Regions from separate parts of the Pseudarthrobacter sp. CC4 genome, predicted to be linked through region 3. Evidence: riboswitches for the same ligand, from Rfam matches in the RefSeq annotation. Region 3 holds a riboswitch; each other region holds the start of a gene.
What was found. Region 3 has a riboswitch for cyclic di-AMP ahead of PV768_RS16045 (NlpC/P60 family protein). Riboswitches for the same ligand answer to the same signal wherever they lie in the genome.

Region 1: it holds a riboswitch for cyclic di-AMP, as region 3 does, so the genes downstream of both, PV768_RS17560 (hypothetical protein) here and PV768_RS16045 (NlpC/P60 family protein) in region 3, are expected to answer to the same signal.
Region 2: it holds a riboswitch for cyclic di-AMP, as region 3 does, so the genes downstream of both, PV768_RS21595 (NlpC/P60 family protein) here and PV768_RS16045 (NlpC/P60 family protein) in region 3, are expected to answer to the same signal.
Region 4: it holds a riboswitch for cyclic di-AMP, as region 3 does, so the genes downstream of both, PV768_RS06390 (M23 family metallopeptidase) here and PV768_RS16045 (NlpC/P60 family protein) in region 3, are expected to answer to the same signal.

What each region holds. Positions count from the first base shown of each region.
Region 1 is NZ_JARCCZ010000026.1:73,910-79,443, reverse strand. It holds gene PV768_RS17575 (phosphatase PAP2 family protein) at 1-465, shown strand, start outside; gene upp (uracil phosphoribosyltransferase) at 478-1,113, shown strand; gene PV768_RS17565 (glyoxalase superfamily protein) at 1,158-1,547, shown strand; gene PV768_RS17560 (hypothetical protein) at 1,563-2,258, opposite strand; cyclic di-AMP (ydaO/yuaA leader) riboswitch at 2,264-2,424, opposite strand; gene PV768_RS17555 (ATP-binding protein) at 2,520-4,046, opposite strand; gene PV768_RS17550 (response regulator transcription factor) at 4,054-4,794, opposite strand; gene PV768_RS17545 (winged helix-turn-helix domain-containing protein) at 5,453-5,534, shown strand, end outside.
Region 2 is NZ_JARCCZ010000055.1:828-6,361, reverse strand. It holds gene PV768_RS21605 (hypothetical protein) at 1-363, opposite strand, end outside; gene PV768_RS21600 (alkaline phosphatase) at 735-2,255, opposite strand; cyclic di-AMP (ydaO/yuaA leader) riboswitch at 2,802-2,999, shown strand; gene PV768_RS21595 (NlpC/P60 family protein) at 3,003-3,779, shown strand; gene PV768_RS21590 (transglutaminase TgpA family protein) at 3,917-5,534, opposite strand, start outside.
Region 3 is NZ_JARCCZ010000023.1:38,312-43,845, reverse strand. It holds gene PV768_RS16070 (cytochrome c biogenesis CcdA family protein) at 1-234, opposite strand, end outside; gene PV768_RS16065 (F510_1955 family glycosylhydrolase) at 240-1,118, opposite strand; gene PV768_RS16060 (DUF305 domain-containing protein) at 1,215-1,856, opposite strand; gene PV768_RS16055 (hypothetical protein) at 2,001-2,477, opposite strand; gene PV768_RS16050 (heavy-metal-associated domain-containing protein) at 2,741-3,058, opposite strand; cyclic di-AMP (ydaO/yuaA leader) riboswitch at 3,300-3,495, shown strand; gene PV768_RS16045 (NlpC/P60 family protein) at 3,500-4,273, shown strand; gene PV768_RS16040 (heavy metal translocating P-type ATPase) at 4,350-5,534, opposite strand, start outside.
Region 4 is NZ_JARCCZ010000007.1:6,564-12,097, forward strand. It holds gene PV768_RS06375 (cytochrome c oxidase assembly protein) at 1-45, opposite strand, end outside; gene PV768_RS06380 (ArsR/SmtB family transcription factor) at 258-677, shown strand; gene PV768_RS06385 (cytochrome c oxidase assembly protein) at 720-1,691, shown strand; cyclic di-AMP (ydaO/yuaA leader) riboswitch at 1,870-2,050, shown strand; gene PV768_RS06390 (M23 family metallopeptidase) at 2,055-2,876, shown strand; gene PV768_RS06395 (DUF305 domain-containing protein) at 2,882-3,547, shown strand; gene PV768_RS06400 (DUF3105 domain-containing protein) at 3,576-4,211, shown strand; gene PV768_RS06405 (SURF1 family protein) at 4,289-5,089, shown strand; gene PV768_RS06410 (metal-dependent transcriptional regulator) at 5,293-5,534, shown strand, end outside.

The DNA of each region.
Region 1 (5,534 bases), on a different contig from region 3:
GTTTCCACAACTGCCACCACCCTCGGCAAGCGACTGGTCGGCAGGACCCGTCCGGACCATTCGGAGGCGGTGCCGCCCTATGAAACCACACCGTCCTTCCCGAGCGGACACACGCTGAACACAACTGTGGTGATAGGCGTCCTGGTCTATCTGATGTGCCTCCAGTTCCAAATCCTGTGGGCTAGGATCGCCGCGATAACGGCCGGAGCCATCTTCATCATCGCCATGGGCCTGAGCAGGGTTTTCCTGGGACACCATTGGTTGACCGATGTGATGGCCGGCTGGTTCCTTGGCCTTGCGTGGGTGTCCATGGTGATCCTCGCCCACCGGCTGTTCCACCTGATACGCCGCCGCGAGCACGCGGGCCCTGCGCCCACGTTTGAACACCCCGTCCTCCGCGAGGACCACACCGGGGAGCCGGAGGCCAGCGGCGAAGTGCCGGGGAGGGGGCCGGCGGCCGGGTGATAGTTTTGACCAATGCGCACTCTCGTTGTGGACCACCCGCTGGTCGCCCATAAGCTCACTGTCCTCCGCGACAAAAACACTCCGTCCCCGGTCTTCCGGCAGCTGACGGAGGAGCTGGTGACGCTCCTCGCCTACGAGGCAACGCGCGAGGTCCGCACCGAGCCCGTCACCATCGAAACGCCCGTCAGCACCACCGTGGGCACGGCGTTCACCAAGCCCACCCCGCTGGTGGTGCCCATCCTGCGCGCGGGCCTTGGAATGCTCGAGGGCATGACCAAGCTCGTCCCCACAGCTGAAGTGGGCTTCCTCGGCATGGCCCGTGACGAGGAAACCCTGGACATCATCACGTACGCCGAGCGCCTGCCTGAGGACCTTACCGACCGGCAGATCTTCGTCCTGGACCCCATGCTGGCCACCGGCGGGACGCTGCGCGAAGCCATCAAGTTCCTGTTCAAGCGCGGCGCCTCTGATGTCACCTGCATCTGCCTGCTTGCTGCTCCGGAAGGACTGGCGAAGCTGGAGGAAGAACTCTCCGGCGCCAACGTCACCATCGTGCTGGCCTCCATCGACGAAAGGCTCAACGAGAAGTCCTACATCGTTCCCGGCCTCGGCGACGCAGGCGACCGGCTGTACGGCATCGCAGGCTAAAGCCAGGCCTTTCCTGTTCCCGGCCGCAGGGCTAGCCTGTGCGGATGGACTGGAAACTGGAACTGGTGTTTGTCCCTGTGTCCGACGTGGACCGGGCCAAGGATTTCTACGTCAACAAGGTGGGGTTCAATGCCGATTTCGATCAGCGGCCCACGGACTCCATCCGCTTTGTCCAGCTGACTCCTCCCGGCTCGGCCTGCTCCATCTGCATCGGGGAAGGGCTCACGGACGCGCCTCCGGGTACCGGCTCGAACCTCCAGCTCGTGGTCAGCGACATCCAGGCTGCCTACGAGCACCTGAAGGGCAACGGGGTGGACGTGAGCGAAGTGGACGTGCAGGACTGGGGCCATTTTGTGTACTTCGCGGATCCGGACGGGAACCGGTGGGCCGTCCAGTTCATCCCCGGCCGGGACGCGGGGGAGCAGCAGAAGTAGGTTACTGCATCCCGCCTAGTACCAGTTGTTCGACAAGTGGAAGTTCAGTGCACCACACGGCGACTGGTAGCGCTCCTGGATGTAGTTCAGGCCCCAGTTAATCTGCGTGCGGTAGTTGGTGAGGTAGTCGGCTCCGGCGCTGGCCATCTTCTCAGCCGGCAGGGACTGGACGATGCCGTAGGCGCCGCTGCTCGGGTTGGTGGCCGTGGTGGTCCAGTCCGATTCCTTGGTCCAGAGGGTCTGCAGGCACTGCATCTGGTCCGGAGCCCAGCCATAGGAAGCCAGCTGGCCTGCGGCGTACGCCTGGGCGCCTGCGGGATCATTAACTGCGACGACGGGTGCGGGCTCGGGTGCCGGGGCCGGAGCGGGTTCCGGCGCAGGAGCCGGTGCGGGCTCGGCAACGGGAGCAGGTTCGGCTGCCTGCGGGACAACGTTGATCTGCTCGGCTGCGGGCTCAGGCGCAGGGTTGGCCCGGATTTCGCTCTGCTCCATGCTCAGCTTGGAATGGGACTCCGAAGCCTGCGCCCCGGTGGCTGCCACGCGGGCACCCGTGTCGGTGGCCTGGCCCGCAGCGCCAACTCCAACAAGGAGGGCGCAGGATGCTGCCAGCAGTCCGGCGCGCCGGCCGACGGAGGGGAATTTGCCTGCTGCACGCGTGGAGCGTGCATCCGTGCCTGAATTCGGGCGTGGTTTTACAAGGAACTTGGACATAATAGATCGCCTCTCACACCTGCGGAGTTAGCTGTCGGGTTCGGATGAGGGCATCCGGCCGCACGGAAGAAACACGTGCAGGCTTAACCCCAAGGGCAGTCAGTGCCCGGGACGGTGGGTCCCCCGCCTCTGCCGTTGTTCAAGAGGAATCCGGGAAGTGGCAGAGCTTGGCGTCAACCCGGGATATGCGGCCCGAACGGGGACCGCACCCATTCGACGGTACAGGAGTTCGGCGCATAAGTCACATTTTGGTAACGGAGGTCACGATGACGGCGCGCCGCCTTGTGCCATTCCCGGCATGAGGGGTAGCTGCAGGGCGAACTGCGTGCGGCCGGGTTGCGACGTCACCGTTACCCGTCCGCCGTGGGCCTCAACAATGGACTCGACGATGGACAACCCCAAACCGCTGGTTCCTTCAGCGGCGGACGCGCCGGGCGCGCTGGTCCCCGCACGTGCCGCGTCTGCGCGGGCAAACCGGGCGAAGACCCGGTCCACGAACTCCGGCGGAATGCCGCCGCCGTCGTCCGTTACGGTCACCACTGCGGCGCCCTCCGGCGTTTTCTCCACCCCCGTTACCACCGTGGTTCCCGGAGGGGTGTGCTTGCGGGCGTTGGAGAGCAGGTTCATCAGCACCTGCCGCAGCTGGGACGGATCCCCGTTCACCACCACCGGTTCGTCGGGGAGCTCCAGCCGCCAGGTGTGCCCTGGCGCCATGACCTTCTCATCGCTGACGCCTTCCACCACCAGCTGGGTCAGGTCCACCTCGGCAAGCTTCAGCGGCTGACCCTCGTCGAGCCGCGCGAGCAGCAGGAGATCCTCCACCAAAGCGGTCATCCGTTCCGACTGGCTTTGCACCCGTGCCAGCGACTTCTCCCCGTCCGGAGTGAAGTTTTCCGTCATTCTCATCAGTTCGGTGTAGCCGCGGATGGCGGTCAGCGGCGTGCGCAGCTCATGGGAGGCGTCAGCCACGAACTGCCGGACCTTGGTCTCGCTCTTCTGCCGCGCCTGCAGCGCATTCGCAACGTTGTCCAGCATGAGGTTCAGCGCGTGCCCCACGCTGCCCACCTCAGTTCCAGGGTTGGAGTTCGACGGCGGGACGCGAACGGCAAGTGCCACCTCGCCGGCGTCCAGGGGCAGCTGCGAAACCCGGGTGGCCACCTCGGAGAGCTGTTCAAGGGGCTTCATGGTGCGGCGGATCAGGACCGTGCCCACCAGCCCGATCAGGAGCAACCCGCCCAGCGAGACGAACACGAAGGTCCACACCAGGGACGTCAGCGTGCTCTCCTTGGCGGCCAGGGGGAGCCCTGTGACCAGGACGTCGCCGAAACTGGTCTTGACCGCAATCAGCCGGTAGTCGCCGTTTGAGAGCGTGCGGTCAACGGGCCGGGCATCGGTGGCCAGTGCGAGCAGGACCTGCTTGTCCTCGGAGGACAGCGCAGAGCGCGTAGTGTCCGGGGCCAGGAAGCCGGCGCTGTTGACCTGGCCGTTGAGGATGCGGGCGTTCAGTGTTCCCACGCTTTGTCCGCGGGAATCCAGGGGGTCCCTGCCGTTGAAGCCGCCGGAGGGAAGCCGGCCGGGATCGTTGGAGCGGGTTGCGGCCTGGCTCAGCTGCTCGTCCAGCTGGCGGGTGAGGAAGGAGTCCATCGAGGCGTAGCTGGCTACGCCCACCGCACCGCAGATGGCGATCAACAGCGCCATGGCCAGCAGGATAAGGCGTGTGCGCAAGTGCCAGGTGGCGGGTTTGAGCCAGCTCCGGGGCTGCGGCTCCGCGGTGTGCACGGAGGTCATGGCGCGCCTACTCCGCCGGCTTGATGACGTACCCGGCGCCCCGCACGGTGTGGATCATGGGCGGGTGCACGGCGTCCACTTTCTTGCGCAGGTAGGAGATGTAGAGTTCCACGATGTTTGCCTGCCCGCCGAAGTCGTAGTTCCACACCCGGTCCAGGATCTGGGCCTTGCTGATGACGCGCTTTGGGTTCTCCATGAGGTAACGCAGCAGCTCGAACTGGGTGGCCGTCAGCTGGAGCTCCTCGCCCGCGCGGGTCACCTCCCGGGTGTCGACGTTGAGCACAAGGTCTCCCACTACCAGTTCCGCAGTGTCCATGGCGGCAACTCCGGAGCGCTGGACCAGCCGGTGCAGCCGCAGCAGGACTTCCTCCATGCTGAAGGGTTTGGTCACATAGTCGTCGCCGCCGGCAGCGAGGCCCACGATCCTGTCCTGGACCGCGTCTTTGGCGGTCAGGAAAAGCGCGGGAACCTCGGGTGCGAAAGCGCGGATCCTGTTCAGGACCTCGACGCCGTCGAACCCTGGAATCATGACGTCGAGGATCAGGACGTCGGGGCGGAAGTCCTTGGCCAGCTTCACCGCTTCCGGGCCGTCGGCAGCTACTGCCACGGACCAGCCCGCCATGCGCAGCCCCATGCTCATGAGTTCAGAGAGGCTGGGTTCGTCATCCACGACGAGGGCCCTGATGGGGGAGCCGTCCGGATGGGTGAGTTTGGGGAGGTTGTTTGTCATGGAGTGCGACGTGGCCATGGGACAACTTTCCGATTATTGGTTTAAGCCCGGCTATGGCGTTCCTGTGACCAAGCTGTGAATCCCAGCCTAGCGAGCTGGATGCCGGAAATGCGGCCGCTCCTGCGTGGCCGCTGCTGCGGGATTGCCGTCGCGCGGCAGTTTTCCGGGAAAATTTCTTGTCCGAAAACGCGGGCGGCTGGACACGCCAGCAAGGCGGTGAGTGGGATTTCCCTATCAGTCCCAGTCTTGAATATTTTCGACGGGAAGCACCATGCTGTCGAACAAAATTCTGCCTAGGGGCGGAATCGGACGCCTCCAAGGGATAACAAGCGTTATTTTTATGGCTCCGCCAGAATCGTGATTTGCAGCACATTAGCCCAGTTCGTCTCATTATGCGGACGATCGCGTCCATTGTTACTTGCAAGTTGGCATTGTTACGCTGCACACTTCCAATGTGAACAAGAACTCAACAGCACCTGCATACGCAGAATATTGGCCCAGCACATCCGCTGCTGCCGACATGCGCTGTTTCGAATGCACGCCTGACCTTCCCACCCTCCGAAGTTCTTAGGCATTCGCCCCCAGCCCAGCGTCGGGCGCCCCTCCCCAGTTCGCATTGCGGGGAAACCCAGCATTCGGGCCGTGATGACGGCCATTCACATTGAGGTAAGCACTTATGTCAGTTGCATCCGGATACGTCCACATCTCTGTCCGTAACGCCGCCAAGGCGGGCCAGCAGACCGGCCTCCGCCCCGGCT
Region 2 (5,534 bases), on a different contig from region 3:
CCAGCCAAAGATGCGCTGGCCCCAGGAGATCTCCTCGCCCGTGAGAAACCAGACGCCGAGAGTGACCACACCATAGAGCAGTGCGATGCCCAGACGCCCGGCCCGGAGCAGGCGGAGGGTGATCAGGGGCAAGAAGATGCATGCGCCCAGCAGGCAGAGAACCTGGAGCCATTCGATCAGGGAATCCTCGTCAACCAGCCAGAGATAGAGCTCCTTGAAGGGAACAGTAGCCGCGGCGACAACGGCGAGGATAAAGGGAAGCAGGGCCACCAGCAGCGCCTGGCGCGGGGCGATTCCCCAGGTCTGGGAATCGGTTCTGAACCGTACAGCTGCTGGGGTGTACCACCGAGGGATGGCTGGCATCTTGCCTCCTTGACAAACTGGCTGGGGCCAAGTGTCAGTCGTTGATTCACAAGCGATTCCCCAGCGTCCCATGCCCAAAATCTGCTAGGGAAGATTCACGGGGAAGTTATGCGGGTTTCCGCACCCGCATTTCGAGAGGTACACAGCCGGCACCCAGCCAGTGGCGAAGGGTGAAGAACAAGCGCGCGCAGTAGGCTGCCGGGCTCAGCTGCCCTGGCACCGACCGGTTGCCGCAGTTTGTTCCGGACCTTAACGGGGTCCCCCGGGTGGTGTGCCTGCATCACTTGGCCGATCGGTTTGCAGGCCGCCGGGAGTCCCGTCGAGTTTGACCCGGGCCGTGGCAGTTTTGCAGTTCTGATTTTTCGCCAGGGTCAGCGCAGGACGCCCAGGGCGTTACCTACGATGTCGAACAGGTCGGTGTTGTCCACGCTGCCGTGCAGTTGCTCGGAGCCTGGGCCGTAGGCGTACACGGGCACGTCGGCGCCGGCGTGGTTGCCCGAGGCGTAGGTCAGCCAGAGACTGGCTTCCTTGGAGCCGTCCTTGACGTGGGGCGGGTCGCTCGGGGTCCGGAAGGTGGCGGGGCCGAAGTTTTTCGGGTCCGTTGCGCCGGTTCCGTTGGTGATCCCGGTTGAGCGGTCCGTGTCCTTGGAGTTTCCGTCGGACCGGGTGGGGGTGGAGTTATTGGCGGGGTTGCCGGAGTCGACGTTGACGGGGGGTCCGGCTGCTTCGGCATTGGTGAAGGTGCCCTTTTCGATGATGTTGAAACCCCCGGTTTCGTGGTCTGCGGTGACGATGACCAGGGTATTGCCGTCCTTCTTGGCGAAGTCCAGGGCTGCGGCGACGGCGTCGTCGAAAGCTTCGACTTCCTCCAGGGTCTGGGCCGCGTCGTTGTCGTGGGAGCGTTTGTCGATCAAGGCACCTTCAACCTGCAGGTAAAAACCCTTGCCGCTGGTTTTCCGGTCAAGAAGCTCGATGGCTTTCTTTGTCATCTCCGACAGGGATGGCTCCTTCGCCTCGGGATCTTCGGGGTTGTCCTGCTTGGCTTTTTCGACGGTCAGGTTTCCCGTGTTGAACAAGCCAAAGACCTTCTCCTGTGCGACCGCGTTCAGGGCTGTCCGGGTGGCAGGGATTTGGTTGGAGACTGAACCCAGGATTGCGTAGCCCTGCTCCTTCAGCGCGGTTTCATCCGAGGCATCGAAGCGGCCCAGGCCGCCACCGAGAATGACGTCCGTGGTGCCGTTGCGCGCAATCTGGTCTGCGACGGGGGTCACCCGCACATCACTGGCAGGCAACGGTTTGCCGGTGATCTCGGTGTCCTGGCACGCGTCGGCGGAGTAGTCGGGTCCCTGGCAGCCACGGGACAGGACGTGGCTCATCTGCCCGGCCGGCGACGCGTCGGTAACTTCGGCGGTGGAGACATTGCCGGTGCGGTAGCCGGCCTGCTTGGCCAACTCCATGATCGTCGGCACCAAGGCCCCCTTGGCGTCCACCCCGAGGGCAGCGTTATAGGTTTTAATCCCGGAGGCCCAGGCCGTGGCTGCGGCGGCGGAATCGGTAACCAGTTCCGGATTAAAGTCGGCCTGGCCCGGCTGGCCGGACTTTTTCTGCACAGCGTAGGTGCTGACGGAGCCGTGAACAGGGAGGGTTTCCATCACCAGCCTGCCCTCGGCCCCGTAGAAACGCTCCCTGCCCGCCGTGACTTGGGTTCGGCCCATGCCGTCACCAAGCAGGTAGATAACATTCTCGGCTGTGGCAGGTGCTGACTTCGTGGCGTTAAACACCGCGTACCAGATCATCCCGGTTGCCACGGCTGCTCCCAGGACGACCCAAATGATCCTGCGTATCTTCCGTTCAGAGTCGGCGGGCGTGACGGCGGCCGGAGCTTGTGTCATCGGCGGTGCTTTCCTGTTCAGCGGCGGGGGCGTATGTCGGCTTCAGGGGCGGCGGTGTTTGTAGGGCTGGCCCTAGAGGTACCACAGCCGCAGCATGGGTTTCTCGAAGCAATGGAATTGGATCCATTCAGAAAGGATACGGCTCGTGTTCCAGGACATCGAGTAAGTTCAGGACAACTCAGCCTTAATCCGGTTGGGCCGGCCCTGCCTTACTACGCGGTGAGGCCCACCAGCGGGGTCTGTTCCAGAGGCAGCCCTTAAACAAGAGCCTCCTCGCAAGTGCCCGACGGAAAATGCAATTCGTCTTCGTCTTCTGTTTTCTAAGAGCATGTTTCAGACTCCCGAGATGACTACGTGGCCGACCGGACAGGAATACGGGCACAGGGCAGTACATGGAGGCGGCAGCGCAATTGTTCATCCCCGGTCCTTAGTGCCGTCCTTTATGCATCCAATAAGAGGATCTGCGGCTCTGCGTTATGCAAATGTGACAACGTCGTGGGTTTTCGAGTAGGGTCAGACGCGTGCCGGTCTCAGAATGCGGCACTCCTGAGCAGATTGCCTAACTCTGCCGCTGCCTCGGGACCCGTTCGCATCATTCGTCCGGCAGAGACGGGGAAACCAATTGTGGCCTGCTTCGGGCAGGCCTTGGGGTGAAGCCGCGACTCCTGCCTTGTGCTGGAACTGCGGCCGGGTGTCTCCCATCCGAATCCGACAGCTAACCCCGCAGGCAGTGGGAGAGGCCCTTTCATGTCCATTCGCCGTGCTCACGGCCGCCACCGCGCGGTCCCCGTCCACACCAGCGCCCTTGCAGTCCTGACCAAGTCCGTCACCGACAACGCCGGCGGTGTGGGCCGCCAGGCGGCCGTCATTGCAGCAGCTTCCGGACTCGTTCTTACCAGTGGCGTTGCAGCCCAGGCAGCAGATGCCCCGACCCAGCGCGAGGCAGAGCCGGCCTCGACCCTGGAGGTTGCCAGCCAGGTCCAGGCGCCGCTCAGCGCAGATTCGACAGTCCAGATTTCCTACGAGCGCCCCGTCGTAAAGACGACGCCCGCTCCTGTCATCGAAGCGCCAACGCCTGTCGCCGTTCAGGCACCCAAGGCGGCCGTGCCCGCCGCGACTGCCGTCGCGAACGCCGCGGCGCCGGCCAAGGCCCAAGTCACCGTCACCCCCGCCCCTGCTGCCGCGCCGGCAGCCGCCCCGGCAGGCGGAGTCAACGCCACCATGGTCTCCTCGGCCTACGCCCAGATCGGCATGATCCAGGACTGCACACGACTGGTCGAGAACGCTCTTAATGCTGCCGGCATCCCTGTCGGAGACCTTGGTCCGATGCAGTTCATGAACTACGGCACTGTAGTCTCCGATCCGCAGCCCGGTGACATGGTCATGCAGCCCGGCCACGTAGGCATCTACGTCGGCAACGGCCAGGTTCTCAGCTCCGGCCTGAACGGCAAGAACGAAACCGCTGTTCACCCGCTGACGTGGATGACGTCAAAGGGTGCTGTCACCTTCGTACGGGCAGGCTAATAAATTTCTGAAGGCCGGCGATTCGGTGCCTTGGGGGCGGCGAATCACCGGCCTTCAGTATTTCTTGAGCAGCATGGGCCTCTGAACGCCGTTTTTAAACTACCGGCCTGTTCGCAAGGACCAGACCGGCCGCTCGGTCACAGTTTGGGTACGGCCTGCCGCGGCTGCTTCTTGTCGGTGTGCAACTGGGCCTCCTGGAGCGATCTCGGCAGGAGCCTGGCTTCCAGACGTGCGGGAAGAGTATTGGAATCTCGTAAGGCCCTTTTAACTTTCTGGACGTCGGCCCATGTTGGAGCCCCGGGCCCGGGGCCGGGTTTCGCGTTTGCAGCAGCGGAGTAGATCTGGAGTTCGTAGGCGTGACGGAGCCTGGTCAGTGATTCGATGGCCGGGCCGTTGAACCGGGCTTGATACATCAGCCGGCTGGTGAAATTCCGCGGTGTTTCTGCGGGGCTCGGACGGTAACCATGATCAACGGCGCTTTCGGTCGTCTCGGCCCAGGCGATGCTGGCTGCTTGTCCCGGACTTGACCTGAGAAATCGGCGCTTTCGTCCACCGGATCTGACGATGCGGACCAGAAATGGTGCGGAGGCCAGAAGTAGCAGGGCCAAAACCGCGCCCGTGAAAACGCTGCGATCCATACCGGAAGGGGCGGACGTGCCCGGCGTGCCGATGCCTGGAGGTCCTGGGGCAGGAGTCGGGGATATCCCGATGTCCGGCACGGGCAAGCCTTCGGATCTGAAGTCGTCCTCTACCGCGAGCCCTTGAGGAGTTGCCGGTTGCTGCGCATAGCCGGGGACGACTCCGCGGGAAGGAGTCGGTTCGAATCTAACCCAGCCGGCACCGCGGAAGTACAGCTCTGGCCAGGCATGGGCGTCCTTGGAATCAACGGCGAATTCGGGCAGCTCTTCCCCGCCGACCATAACGGTGTTCCCGGTTGGGTCCCCTGGGGCGTAACCGACGGCGACGCGGCTCGGGATCCCGGCCAGCCGTGCCATGACAGCCATGGTTCCGGCGAAGTGGACGCAGTAGCCGGCTTTCACTTCAAGGAACCGTCCAATGACTTCAAGGCCGGTGCCATCGTAGTTTCCTTCGACGGGTGCCTGCAGGGAGTAGGTGAAGTCGCCACCCCGCAGGTAATTTTGGATGGCCATTGCTTTGTTGTAGGGGTTGATCAGGTCCTCGGTGAGGTATTGTGCGGTTTCCCTGACGATGGGTGGAAGCTCCCCGGGCAGGGAGCTGAACCCGGCATCGACCTCATCTTCCCTGACAGGGCCCATGCCGGCCAGTGACTCACTCGTTAACTCCGGTGTTGAACTGATCACCTGATAGCTTTGCCAGGCTGCTGTCTCCCCCTTGGCCGACAGCACAGTCAGGTTTCGCGGGTCCCATGTCCACCTGCCATCAAGTCCAGAGATGCTCACCGGGGCATAGGGTGCCAGCAACCAGGGACTCGTAAAACTTCGGGTATCGATCCGGGTGGTGATCACACTCCCGCTACGGACCGGAAGGCCGGCTCTCTTTCCCATCTCCCTGATGCCGGATCGGCGCGAGTCCAGGCGTGGGTCCGGCTGCCATCGTTTGCCCGAAAAGTCCTCCAGTGTCGCAAGCCGCAGATACAGTGGTTCATCGGCAGTGGTGGCATACGTGATTCGACCAAAACCGTCAGGCTCCCTGAGCGAGTTTCCCAGCGTTATGCTTGGGTCGAGCCCGGACGCGGCGCCCCACCACTGCAACCGGGCTCCCTGGGGAAACGTT
Region 3 (5,534 bases):
GGTGAAGACGGCCGCGAATCCGAGCACGAAAAGCCCCACGCCGCCCAGGACGCGGCGGCGGTTTTTTGGCTGGGTGGGGTCGGTCAGTCCTGAGACGAAACCGAGGTAGCCCGGCACCAGGGGGAGGATGCAGGGAGACAGGAACGATACCAGGCCCGCTGTCATTGCCAGCGGGATCGCGATTAGCAGCGCACCGGAGGTGACAGTGGAGGCAAAAAAACCGCCGATGTCCATCGGTTTCAGGCGGCGTCAGCGGGACGGAAGGTGGCTCCGCCGTCGGTGGAGACGACGAGCCCGGCGGTCGTGGCGGCCCAGATCCAGGGGCTACCTTTGGATCCCTCGGAGGCTGCGACTGCTTGGACACTGCCGTTAATTTTTCCGGTGTTCTTCCAGCTGAGGCCCGCGTCCGCGGAGGTATAGACGGTGCCGTCCGGGGCGACTCCGGCGGCTTCCGCTGCGCTGGCGAAAGCGACGAACTGAATCACCGGTGCGGCGGGCACCAGGGTCCAGGTGTTTCCGGCGTCGGCCGATCGTTGGACGCCTTCAGGGGTCGTTGCGAGCACGGTGTCGCTGTAAGGGTTGCCGGCCAGGACGGCCGGGGCGAAGCCGGCAGCAGCGGTCTTCCACGTCTTGCCGTCCGTGCTGGTCCGCATTGTTCCGTCGAAGCCGACTATTCCGGTTTTGGTTGTGGTGAGCGCATGGAAGTCGGATTCCCCTTGCCGGGAGACTTGTTCCCAGGTCTTTCCCCCATCGGTGCTCTTGACGAGACCTAGAGGGTTGGGCATTGTCGAGTCTTTGCCGGGATGGCCGGAGGCATAAAAGACGCCCTCGTCCATGGCCGCAGTGAAGCCCATGAGATCGTTTGTGGCTCCAATTTTGACACTAGTGTTTTTTGAGATGTCGAAGAGCCCTTCGTGGGCCGCCAACAGTATTTGTCCGGTTTCGGAGTTTACGCTCAAGCCATGGACGTGTGAGCTGGGCAGGCCTGAAGACGTCGTGGAGGGTGAAGCGCCGGGAGCCCCTGCTGTTCCTTGGCTGCAGGCGGACACGGTAAACAGCAGGGCACTGGCCGCGACGACGGCAGCGACAGGCCGGCGGGGTGAAGAGTGCAAGGTCATTGGAAACTCCAAGGGGTGGGCAGGGTTGGCCGGGAAAGGTGAAGGGGAGGTGCCGGCCCCCGGAGGGGGAGGGGACCGGCACCGGTTTTCGGCTGGCTACAGGGTGGCCAGCAGATCTTTCATTTCCTGGATCTCAGTTTCCTGGGAGCTGACAATGTCCTTGCTGAGCTGGACCGCGTCAGCGTTCTTGCCGTCGGTGGTTTCGGTCTTGGCCATCATGACGGCGCCTTCATGGTGGGCGATCATTTGGGTCAGGAACAGCTTGGCCGCCTCGGTGCCTTGGGCGGCTTCGAGCTTGGCCATGTCCTCCTCGCCCATCATCCCCTCCATGCTGTGCGCGGAAGGCATGTCGGTGGGCGTTTCGGTGGGCTGGCCCCAGCTTTGCAGCCAGCCGGTCATCTTCTCGATTTCCGGTCCCTGGGCTGCCTTGACCTTGGCGGCCAGGTCGGTCACGGAGGCAGGGATGCCCTCCTTTTTGAGCATCATGTCGCTCATGGCTACGGCTTGGGTGTGGTGCGGGATCATCATCTGCGCGAACATCGTGTCGGCATCATTGAACTCAGCCGCAGCTGCTGCTGAGGTTGCCGGCGCGGAGGTGGATGACATCCCGGAGCTGCCATGGTTCATACCGGGCATGCTGCCGGTCCCGGAACTGCCGGTTCCGGAGCCCGCGGAGCAGCCGGCAAGGGCGATGGCAGCAGCGATGGCGGCAGCCGAGATCGTCAGTGTCTTTGTCATGAAAATCAGGTCCTCAAAAGTATCAGCGGCGTCTGGGCGCTGGTGTGATGGCATGCACTGGCAAACCCGTGCGGGGCTTGGCCTGTTGTATGCACGCCGATGACTGGACGGCTGCGCGTGCAAGGGCATGGCGCAGGGGAGTGTTTACGTCCGGCTGATACAGAGGTCACCGGGGGAGGGGCTGCCCGGTGCGTAGGAAAAGGTGCTGCTGGCTGTTGCGGCGGCACCGAAGTCGGGCAGCGCGTAAGGGGCTGTTCCCGGCACCGGGGCTGAGAGAGTGGTGTTTCCCGGTGCCAGGACGCAGGCAGCGTCACCGGCGGACATTTCCGGGCAGGACCCGGCCGGGGCGCAGGAAGATGAGGAACCAGTGACCGCCGGGTCACCGGCGACCCCGCCTGTTGGCGTCCCCGCTGCACGGGAATGGCTGGCTGGCATGGTCTGCAGCTGCATGGCGGCCCCGGCCCCGGTGCCTGCCGCTGTCGTGCTTGGGCCGGGGGGCATGTGGTGGGCGCCGGTCATGACGTGCATGCCGAAAATGCCGGCAATGATGGCCAGGGCCACAGTCAGGAATCCTGCCTGCAGGAGGAAGTCGGTGACGCGACGATGGGGTGCTGCAGTCACAACTCTTCCTCCTTTCCGTGCAGGCTCTTTCGTCATAAGGGTACCGGCAAGGTGTTCCTGCCGGTCACTTCCTTGTGGTTCAACGCGCCCGGGCGCTATTCGGTTTCGCTGTTCCTAACGGGCCGTTGGTGATCGGTGTGGTCGTCGACGTTTGTTTCAGCGGCAAAGTCCGGTCGGCCCGCGTGCCAGCGGGCACGCCCTGCCTTGATCCCCGTTCCGGGAAGCACAACGGCCCGGGAGGAAACTCAGCGAAAGTACAGATGTCAGTTGCCGGCCAGGGTGTAGCCGGCGGAGGTGACTGCCTCCTGCACGGCTGCCGCGTCAGGTGCGCCTCCGACCAGCAGGCGGGAACGGCCGCCCGGGACGAGGTCAACGAAGGCAGATTCCACACCCTCAAGAGCAGAGACTAGCTTCTCAACCGTCTGCACGCAATGCCCGCAGATTAGACCGTCCACAGCGAATTCAACGGAACTGGTGCCGGCAGAGGCGGTGGGGGCAGACGAGGCTTCGGTCGAGCAGCAGCCGCACCCTGTCGGGGAGGATGCAAGCGGCAGTTGGGTACGGTTTTCAGTTCCACACATGTCAGTTTCCGTTCCTTGACGAAGGACTAAAGGCGCTGGGGTTGAACGGCTGTGAGAGTCGGCGCTAGGGCACCGGCCGGGACATACCACTTCACTGACAACAGTCAAAGTATACCCCATGGGGGTATCGGGAGCAAGCGGGTGTGCCCGTGTCCCCATGTCTCCCGTTATTCAAATGTGACAAACGGTGCTGCTGTGAAGTACGGTCTAAGCCGTGCCGGTTTCTCCGAATGCGGCACTCCCGAGCAGATTGCCTAACTCTGCCGCTGCCCGGGATCCGTTCGCAACTTTCGTCCGGCAGAGACGGGGAAACCAACATTGGCCTGCTTCAGGCAGGTCTTGGGGTGAAGCCATGCCTGGCGCGTTTCGTGCCGGCGCGGCCGGGTGTCTCCCATCCGAATCCGACAGCTAACCTCGCAGGCAGTGGGAGAGGCCTTTTTCATGCCCATTCGCAAAGCTCATGGCCGCCGCCGCGCGGTCCCTGTCCAGACCAGCGCCCTAGCGGTCCTGTCCAAATCCGTAGCCGACAACGCCGGTGTTGCGGGCCGTCAGGCAGCGGTTATCGCGGCCGCGTCCGGTCTTGTCCTGACCAGCGGCATAGCTGCCCAGGCAGCAGAGGTCCCGGCCCAGCGTGACGCGGAGCCGGCCTCGACGCTCGAAGTCGCCAGCCAGGCTCAGGTGCCGCTCAGCGCGGACGCCACGGTCCAGATCTCCTACGAGCGTCCTGTGGTGGAGACCACCCCGGCTCCGGTTGTGGAGGCGCCCAAGCCAGTCGCCCCCCAGGTACCCAAGGCGTCCCCGGCACCTGCCTTGACCGCAGCGGCTGCACCAGCGAAGGCTCAGATTACCGTCACACCTGCCGCTGCCGCTCCCGTTGCCGCGCCGGCCGCTGGTGGCATCAACGCCATCATGGTTTCTTCCGCCTACGCCCAGATCGGTATGATCCAGGACTGCACACGGCTGGTGGAAAACGCCCTTAACGCCGCGGGTATCCCGGTCGGAGACCTCGGCCCCATGCAGTTCATGAACTACGGGACTGTAGTCAGCGATCCCCAGCCCGGTGACATGGTCATGCAGCCCGGCCACGTCGGAATCTACGTCGGCAACGGCCAGGTCCTCAGCTCGGGCCTGAACGGCAAGAACGAAACCGCCGTCCACCCGCTGACCTGGATGACCTCCAAGGGTGCCGTCACTTTCGTCCGCGCCGGTAAATAGCCACTGAAGGCCGGTGATGCACTGCCTTGGGGGCAGTGCATCACCGGCCTTCAGCATCCGACGCCGCAGGAGGGGACTACACCTTGTGCGGCCGCCCGAAGCGGCGCAGCCGCAGTGAGTTGCTGACCACCAGGACCGAGCTGGCCGCCATCGCGGCACCGGCGATCATCGGGTTCAGCAGTCCCAGCGCGGCGACCGGAATGCCCACCGCGTTGTAGAAGAACGCCCAGAACAGGTTGGTCTTGATCGTGGCCAGCGTGCGGCGGGACAGCTCAATGGCCTCCGCGACCTGCCCCAGGTCGCTTCCCATGACCGTCAGATCAGCCGCGGCGATGGCAACATCCGTGCCGCTGCCCATGGCGATGCCCAGGTCAGCCTGGGCCAGGGCCGCGGCATCGTTGACGCCATCCCCTGCCATCGCCACTGTCGCGCCGGACTCCTGCAACCGGCGCACGGCCTCAACTTTTCCGTCGGGCAGGACCCCGGCGAGCACATCCTCGGCCGGGATGCCGACCTGGGCGGCCACGGCCAATGCCGCCGAAGCGTTGTCACCGGTCAGAAGAATGGGACGAAGCCCCAGCTCCTTCAACCGGCCGACTGCCGCGGCAGAGCCGGGCCTGACCGTGTCGGTGAGGCTGATCAAACCGGCGGCTTTCCCGTCGACGCCCACCCAGATCACCGTCGCACCCGAATCCTCCAGCGCCTTCAGCATCTGCTCGCCACCAATGGGTCCGTCGATGTGGTTGTCCCGCAGCCACCCGATCCGCCCCACGACCACGGCACGGCCGTTTACCGTGCCGCGCACGCCTCCGCCCGGCGCGCTGTCAAAGCCCGTCACCGCAGGCAGCGGCCCGTTTGTCCTTGCGGCCCGGGCGATGGCGCGCGCTACGGGATGTTCGCTGGCCGCCTCCACCGCCCCGGCCAGGGCGAGCAGCTCGTCCTCGCGGACCCCGCCCAGGCTCTGGACAGTTGAAACCGAGAGCTTGCCGCTCGTGACCGTTCCGGTCTTATCCAGCACGATGATGTCCACGGTCCTGGTGTCTTCCAGCACCTGCGGTCCCTTGATCAGGATGCCCAGTTGAGCCCCGCGCCCCGTTCCGGTCAGCAGCGCCGTCGGCGTTGCAAGACCCAGTGCGCACGGGCACGCAATCACCAGCACGGCCACCGCGGCAGTGAAGGCCGCCTGCAGATCACCGGTGCTGAAGATCCATCCTGCGAAGGTCACTGCGGAGATGCCCAGGACCACCGGGACAAAGACAGC
Region 4 (5,534 bases), on a different contig from region 3:
TGAGACAGCGGGCCTCTCCTGTGAAGTGGAGACTTTGAGCGCCACAATACGTCCTAACCTGGTCCTGGCCCCTACGGAAGGGTGGGGATGGAGCGCGAAACGAAGCACAGCGCGCGACACCAGATTATCTGTAGAGTTGTTCACACGTTAAACGTGCGTGTCAGGGCGTGCACTCCCCCGGCGCCGCGGGCCTCCTGCACTTGCCGCACGTAACCGGGGGAACTCGAAGCTTTAGCGCGTAAAGGTAGCCTAGATGGATGATGCAGATTCCACCCCGGGTCCCCGCCGGGCCGGAGTGTTCGGTCCGGCTCGTCGACGCAGAAAAAGTCGGCGCGGTCAGATCCAGGATGCCAGGAGATTCGGACGTAACCGACTTGGCGGTGATCTTCGGGCTGCTCTCGGACCCTGGCCGGGTCAGGATCCTGATCGCCCTTCTCGAAGGAGAAATGTGCGTCTGCGACCTGGCAGCAACTACCGGGCTGAGCGAGTCCGGCGTCTCCCACGCCCTTCGCCTGCTGCGCGGGCCGCGGGTTGTTCAGGTGCGCCGCTCGGGCAGGATGGCCTACTACTCTCTGGCGGATTCGCACGTCCGCATGCTCCTCGATCTCGGCTTGACGCACGTTGGACATACAGGCAAGGACCGGTTGCGCATGGTCGAAGGCGGCCAGGCACCCTGACAGGGGCGGGCCTGCCCGCACAGTGCGACAGCCGGTGCTGCCATGTCTGAGCCTGAGATCACCGGTCCGGTCTGGCTTCCGTCGCTGCCGCCCTCGCTTCCTGAATACCTGGCGCCGAACCTGCAGCCGGTACCGCTGATCCCTGCCCTGACGCTGCTGGCCGCGGCGCTTTACCTGGCAGGGGCGATCCGGCTGTGGCGGCAGGGCCGGGGCTGGTCCGTGGTGCGGACGTGTTCCTTCCTGGTCGGCTGCCTGGCCATCATCGTGGTCATGGGAGCCGGCATCGAAGGGTACGGACTGCGGATGTTCTCCATCTTTATGTTCCAGCAACTGACCCTGATGATGGCCGTTCCGCCGCTGCTGGTCATCGGATCACCAGGAACACTGCTGCTGCGGGCAACACCCCACGGCAGGCTGGGCCGCCGCGCCCTCCGGGCCGCGCTATGGGGCCTGCGTTCCCGATGGGGACGCGTTGCTATTCACCCGGCCTTCATGGTCCCGCTGTTCCTGCTCAGCTTTTACGGCGTGTACTTCTCCGGTCTGGCGGACCTGCTGCTGCCAAACTGGTACGGCCACGTCGGCCTGGAACTGCTGTTCCTGATCTCCGGGATCCTCTTCACCGTGCCGTTGATTTCCGCTGACCCGCTGCCGAGCCGCCAAACCCACTTCGGACGGATGATCGATATCTTCGCAGAGATGCCGTTGCACGCGTTCTTCGGGGTGGTCATCATGATGGCCACCACTCCCATGGTTAAATTCTTTGCCACGCCGCCTGCGAGCTGGAACATCAACCCCCTGACGGACCAGGGCGTAGCCGGCGGATTGGCCTGGTCCTACGGGGAATTACCCGGAGTGCTTCTGCTGATGTTCATCCTGGTCCGCTGGCAGCGTGAGGAAGCCAGATCCAACGCCAGAATTGAGCGGGCCGAGCTCACCGGAGGAACCCCGGAGCTGGACGCCTACAACAGCTACCTGCAGCAGCTGGCAGACAGACCTGAACCCCGTCGCCGATAAAGGGCCCGGTCAACTTGACCCGCGGGCCTGGTCATATGAAGATATCTGCAGATGAATTTTACGAAGCGTAGAACTGCGCCTTCCTTGCTGCTGTTATCAGATTGTGATATTCAGGCTTTCTTAGGTAACGTTAGTTCAGGCTTTCCTGTATTGAGCCCTCGACGCCGCACGCTCAGCCCCGCCGGCGGTGTCAGATCCGAACATGAACGGCGGGGGCGGAGGACCCACAAACGGCAGCTTGCTGCCTTGGGGTGAAGACGCACACTGTGCCGGGCCACGAGGGCCGGCTCCACGGGCGTCCGGGCTTTCTCCTTGGCCCGAACCCGACAGCTAACTTCGCAGGCGACCCGAAAGGATTCCGCTGTGCCCTCCTCCCTCCATGGCCGCCGCCGCGCTCTGCCCAGTGACCGCTCCCGGCGCCGCGCCGGTGCTGCCAGAACTGCGCGCCGCGCCGTCCGTCCCGTGGCCCCGTCCCCGCGCCCTGTCTGGCTTCCCGGGGCCTCCGCTTTTGCCGCCGTCGTGATGCTTGCAGCCGGCATACCCGCCGCGCATGCCGGGCTTATTGCCGCCGGCACCGTTCCCGCCGCCGAGCCGGCCGCTGTGGAGGCAGCCCCGGCCATAACAGCGCAGGAACAGGCGGTCATCACTTATCAGCGCACTGACGTCGGGACCCGTCCGGCCGAACGGCCTGAGACGCCCGCGCCTGCCGCAACAGGATCCACCGCAGGGACCCCCTCCGCAGTTCCTTCCGCTGCAGCGACGGCACCGCCAACGGTTGTGCCCGTGGATACCACCCTGGGCGCTCCGCTGGCCAGCATGTCCATTTCCTCTCCGTTCGGGTTCCGGACGAGCCCGATCACGGGCGCGTCCGGTGAATTGCATACCGGGCTGGATCTGGTGGCTTCGTGCCAGACGGCAGTGTTCACGGCCGGCTCGGGGACCGTCGTGGAAGCTGGATGGTCCCAGAACGGCGGCGGAAACCGCATCGTTGTCGATCATGGCAATGGGATGAAAAGCACGTACAACCATCTGTCCTCAATAGAGGTCTCCGTCGGTTCCGTGGTGGCCAAGGGCCAGCGGCTCGGCGGGGCCGGAACAACCGGAAACTCCACCGGATGCCACCTGCACTTCGAAATCGTCCGCGACGGCGTGACGGTGGATCCCCAGGGCTGGCTCCGGCCGTGACCCTCATGGAACCGGGCGACCAGGCGCCGGCAACGTCACCAATGCACCGGAAGCGGCTTTGGGCTGTTTTCGTCATAGTAGTGGCCCTCACGGGGCTGGGCTTCTTCGCTTTGGGCCGGCTTTCCGCGGCGCCCGCACTCGTCCCGGACTCCGGCCCGGATGCCGGATTTGCCCGGGATATGCAGACCCATCATGCCCAGGCGGTGGAGATGGCCCTGGTGATTCGGGACAAGTCCGACCACCCCGAGGTCCGGGCGGTCGCCTACGATATTGCCACCGCGCAGCAGCATCAGAACGGGCAGATGTTCGCTTGGCTGCAGGACTGGGGACTGTCCCCGGCCGGGACAGCGCCGCCGATGGCCTGGATGACGCCCGGCGGCGCACATGAAGGAACCGGAGCCGCGCATACCGCCCAGGCGTCCGGCCCTGAAGGTGCCATGGAAGGCATGGCGACCCCGGAACAGATGCAGGCGCTGCGGGAAGCTTCAGGTGCGGAGGCCGACCGTCTGTTCGTTGATTTGATGATCCGCCATCATCAAGGAGGTGTCGCCATGGCCACCGCCGGGACCCGGCTGGCGGAAACCTCGAAGGTCCGGGACTTCGCTGCCCGTATCCTCGAAGCACAGACAGCTGAAATCACGGCCCTTGAAGAACTCCGAAGCCGACTCTGATCGCCCCAAAAAGAGAGTGAGACCGCCGATGACCGGAAAACCAAAAGCCGGTGAGGACCGCAAAGCGCTCCTGGCAGCAGTGCAGGCCAAACAGCGGGCCGCTGACAGACGGCGGGCCTGGCTGATCTACGGCACCGGCGCGGCCGTCGTCCTCGCAATCATTGCCGCGGTGACCTTTGTCCTCGTGGGGGAGGTGCAGCAGCGCGAACAGCTTAATGCCGCGGCCGCACGGCCGATCGAGGGTGAGCAGGACTATCCGGACCAATCCAGGAACCACACCAGCCAGGCAGTCAGTTATCCACAGACTCCGGCCACCGGCGGGGACCATGCGCCGGTCTGGACCAACTGCGGGATCTACACGGACCCCGTTGAACAGACCCGGGCAGTGCATTCCCTCGAACACGGGGCGGTGTGGCTCACCTACCGCCCCGACCTTGCCCCGGACGAGCTCGCCGAACTGACCGCTTTGGCCGGCAAGCAGGACTACCTCCTGCTCAGCCCGGTAGCCGAACAAGCCTCCCCGGTTGTGGCAACAGCCTGGGGAAAACAGCTTGCCGTGGACAGCGGCAGCGACGAACGCCTGGCACCGTTTATTAAGAAATACCGGCAAGGCCCGCAGGCACCTGAGCCCGGGGCCGTTTGTTCCGGCGGCGTGCAGGGCTGACCTTGCTGCCGAACAAGGACCGGACGCCCCGGGCCTACGGATTCCTGCTGTCCTGGCGGTGGCTGGGTATCCTGGGCATGGCCGTTCTGTTTGCAGCGGCCTGCATGGGGCTGGGTAACTGGCAGATGGACCGGCGGAACCAGGCGGTCACCGAAATCCGCCGCGTCCAGCAGAACTATGACAAGCCGCCCGTGCCCTACGAAGAAGCCAGCCGCTACTTTGACGACCCGGACCCGGACGCCAAGTGGACCACGGTATCTGTCAGGGGCCAGTACCTGGCCAACGACCAGCGGATCGTCCGGAACCGGCCCAACTACTCGGCCGCCGGGTACGAGGTTCTGGTCCCGTTCCGGCTGGTTTCCGGTGAAACGATCATCGTCAACCGGGGCTGGGTTCCCATCGGGAACAATCGGCCAGGCTACCCTGATACGGTTCCTGCACCGCCCCCCGGAACTGTCGCAGCAGTGGTGCGGATCAAACCATCAGAGGCCAACGTGGACCGGAGTGCCCCCGAAGGGCAACTGGCCAGCATTGACCTGGCCTCCTATGCGCGTCAGCTGGAGTACCCGGTTAAGACCGGCAGTTATGGGCTCATGGCCTCCGAATCACCCCCGCCGGAGCTTGCGCCTCAGCAACTCGCCCCACCCAAGGTGCAGGAAGGATCCAACCTGTCCTACGCAATGCAGTGGATTACCTTCGGAGTGCTGGCCTTTGTCGGGTTCGGCTATGTAGCGCGGCAGCAGGCCCGCATCGGCCGGGAGGAACGTGAAGCTGCGGAACCGTCCGAACCTGGACAGCAGGCCAGCCCACAGGGCAAACCACGGCGCCCACGCTCTGATGACGAGGAAGATGCTCTTCTGGACGCCATGGGCCTCTGACAGCGGAGGCCAGCCACGTGTGGAGTTCCTGACTGCAAGCCTCCGTCGGGCTGGTGGATCTGCTGCAGGGGTGACGACCGGACCATGGGCGGTTGTTTGCTCCGCAGGCCGTGGACTGGCATCAAGGACTGAGCCCCCGGCCTTGATCATCCTTCCACCAAAACGACGGCTCACTGGCTGCCTACAGGGTGGGCGGCGCGGCAGTGGTTAAGCCCGTCGTTCCTGACCTGACCGTTGCCGCCCAGGCCTACTTGAAGCTCCTCTACACCGCCGGTGAATGGTCGGATGCGCCGGTAACTGTTGGATTACTGGCGGACCGGCTGGGCCTCAGTAGGTCCACGGTCTCGGAGGGCAACGCAAAACTCGCGCGGCAGGGTCTTGTCACACACGCCAAGTACAGCAGCGTCAGCCTCACGCCCAATGGGCGGCGGTATGCGCTGGTCAT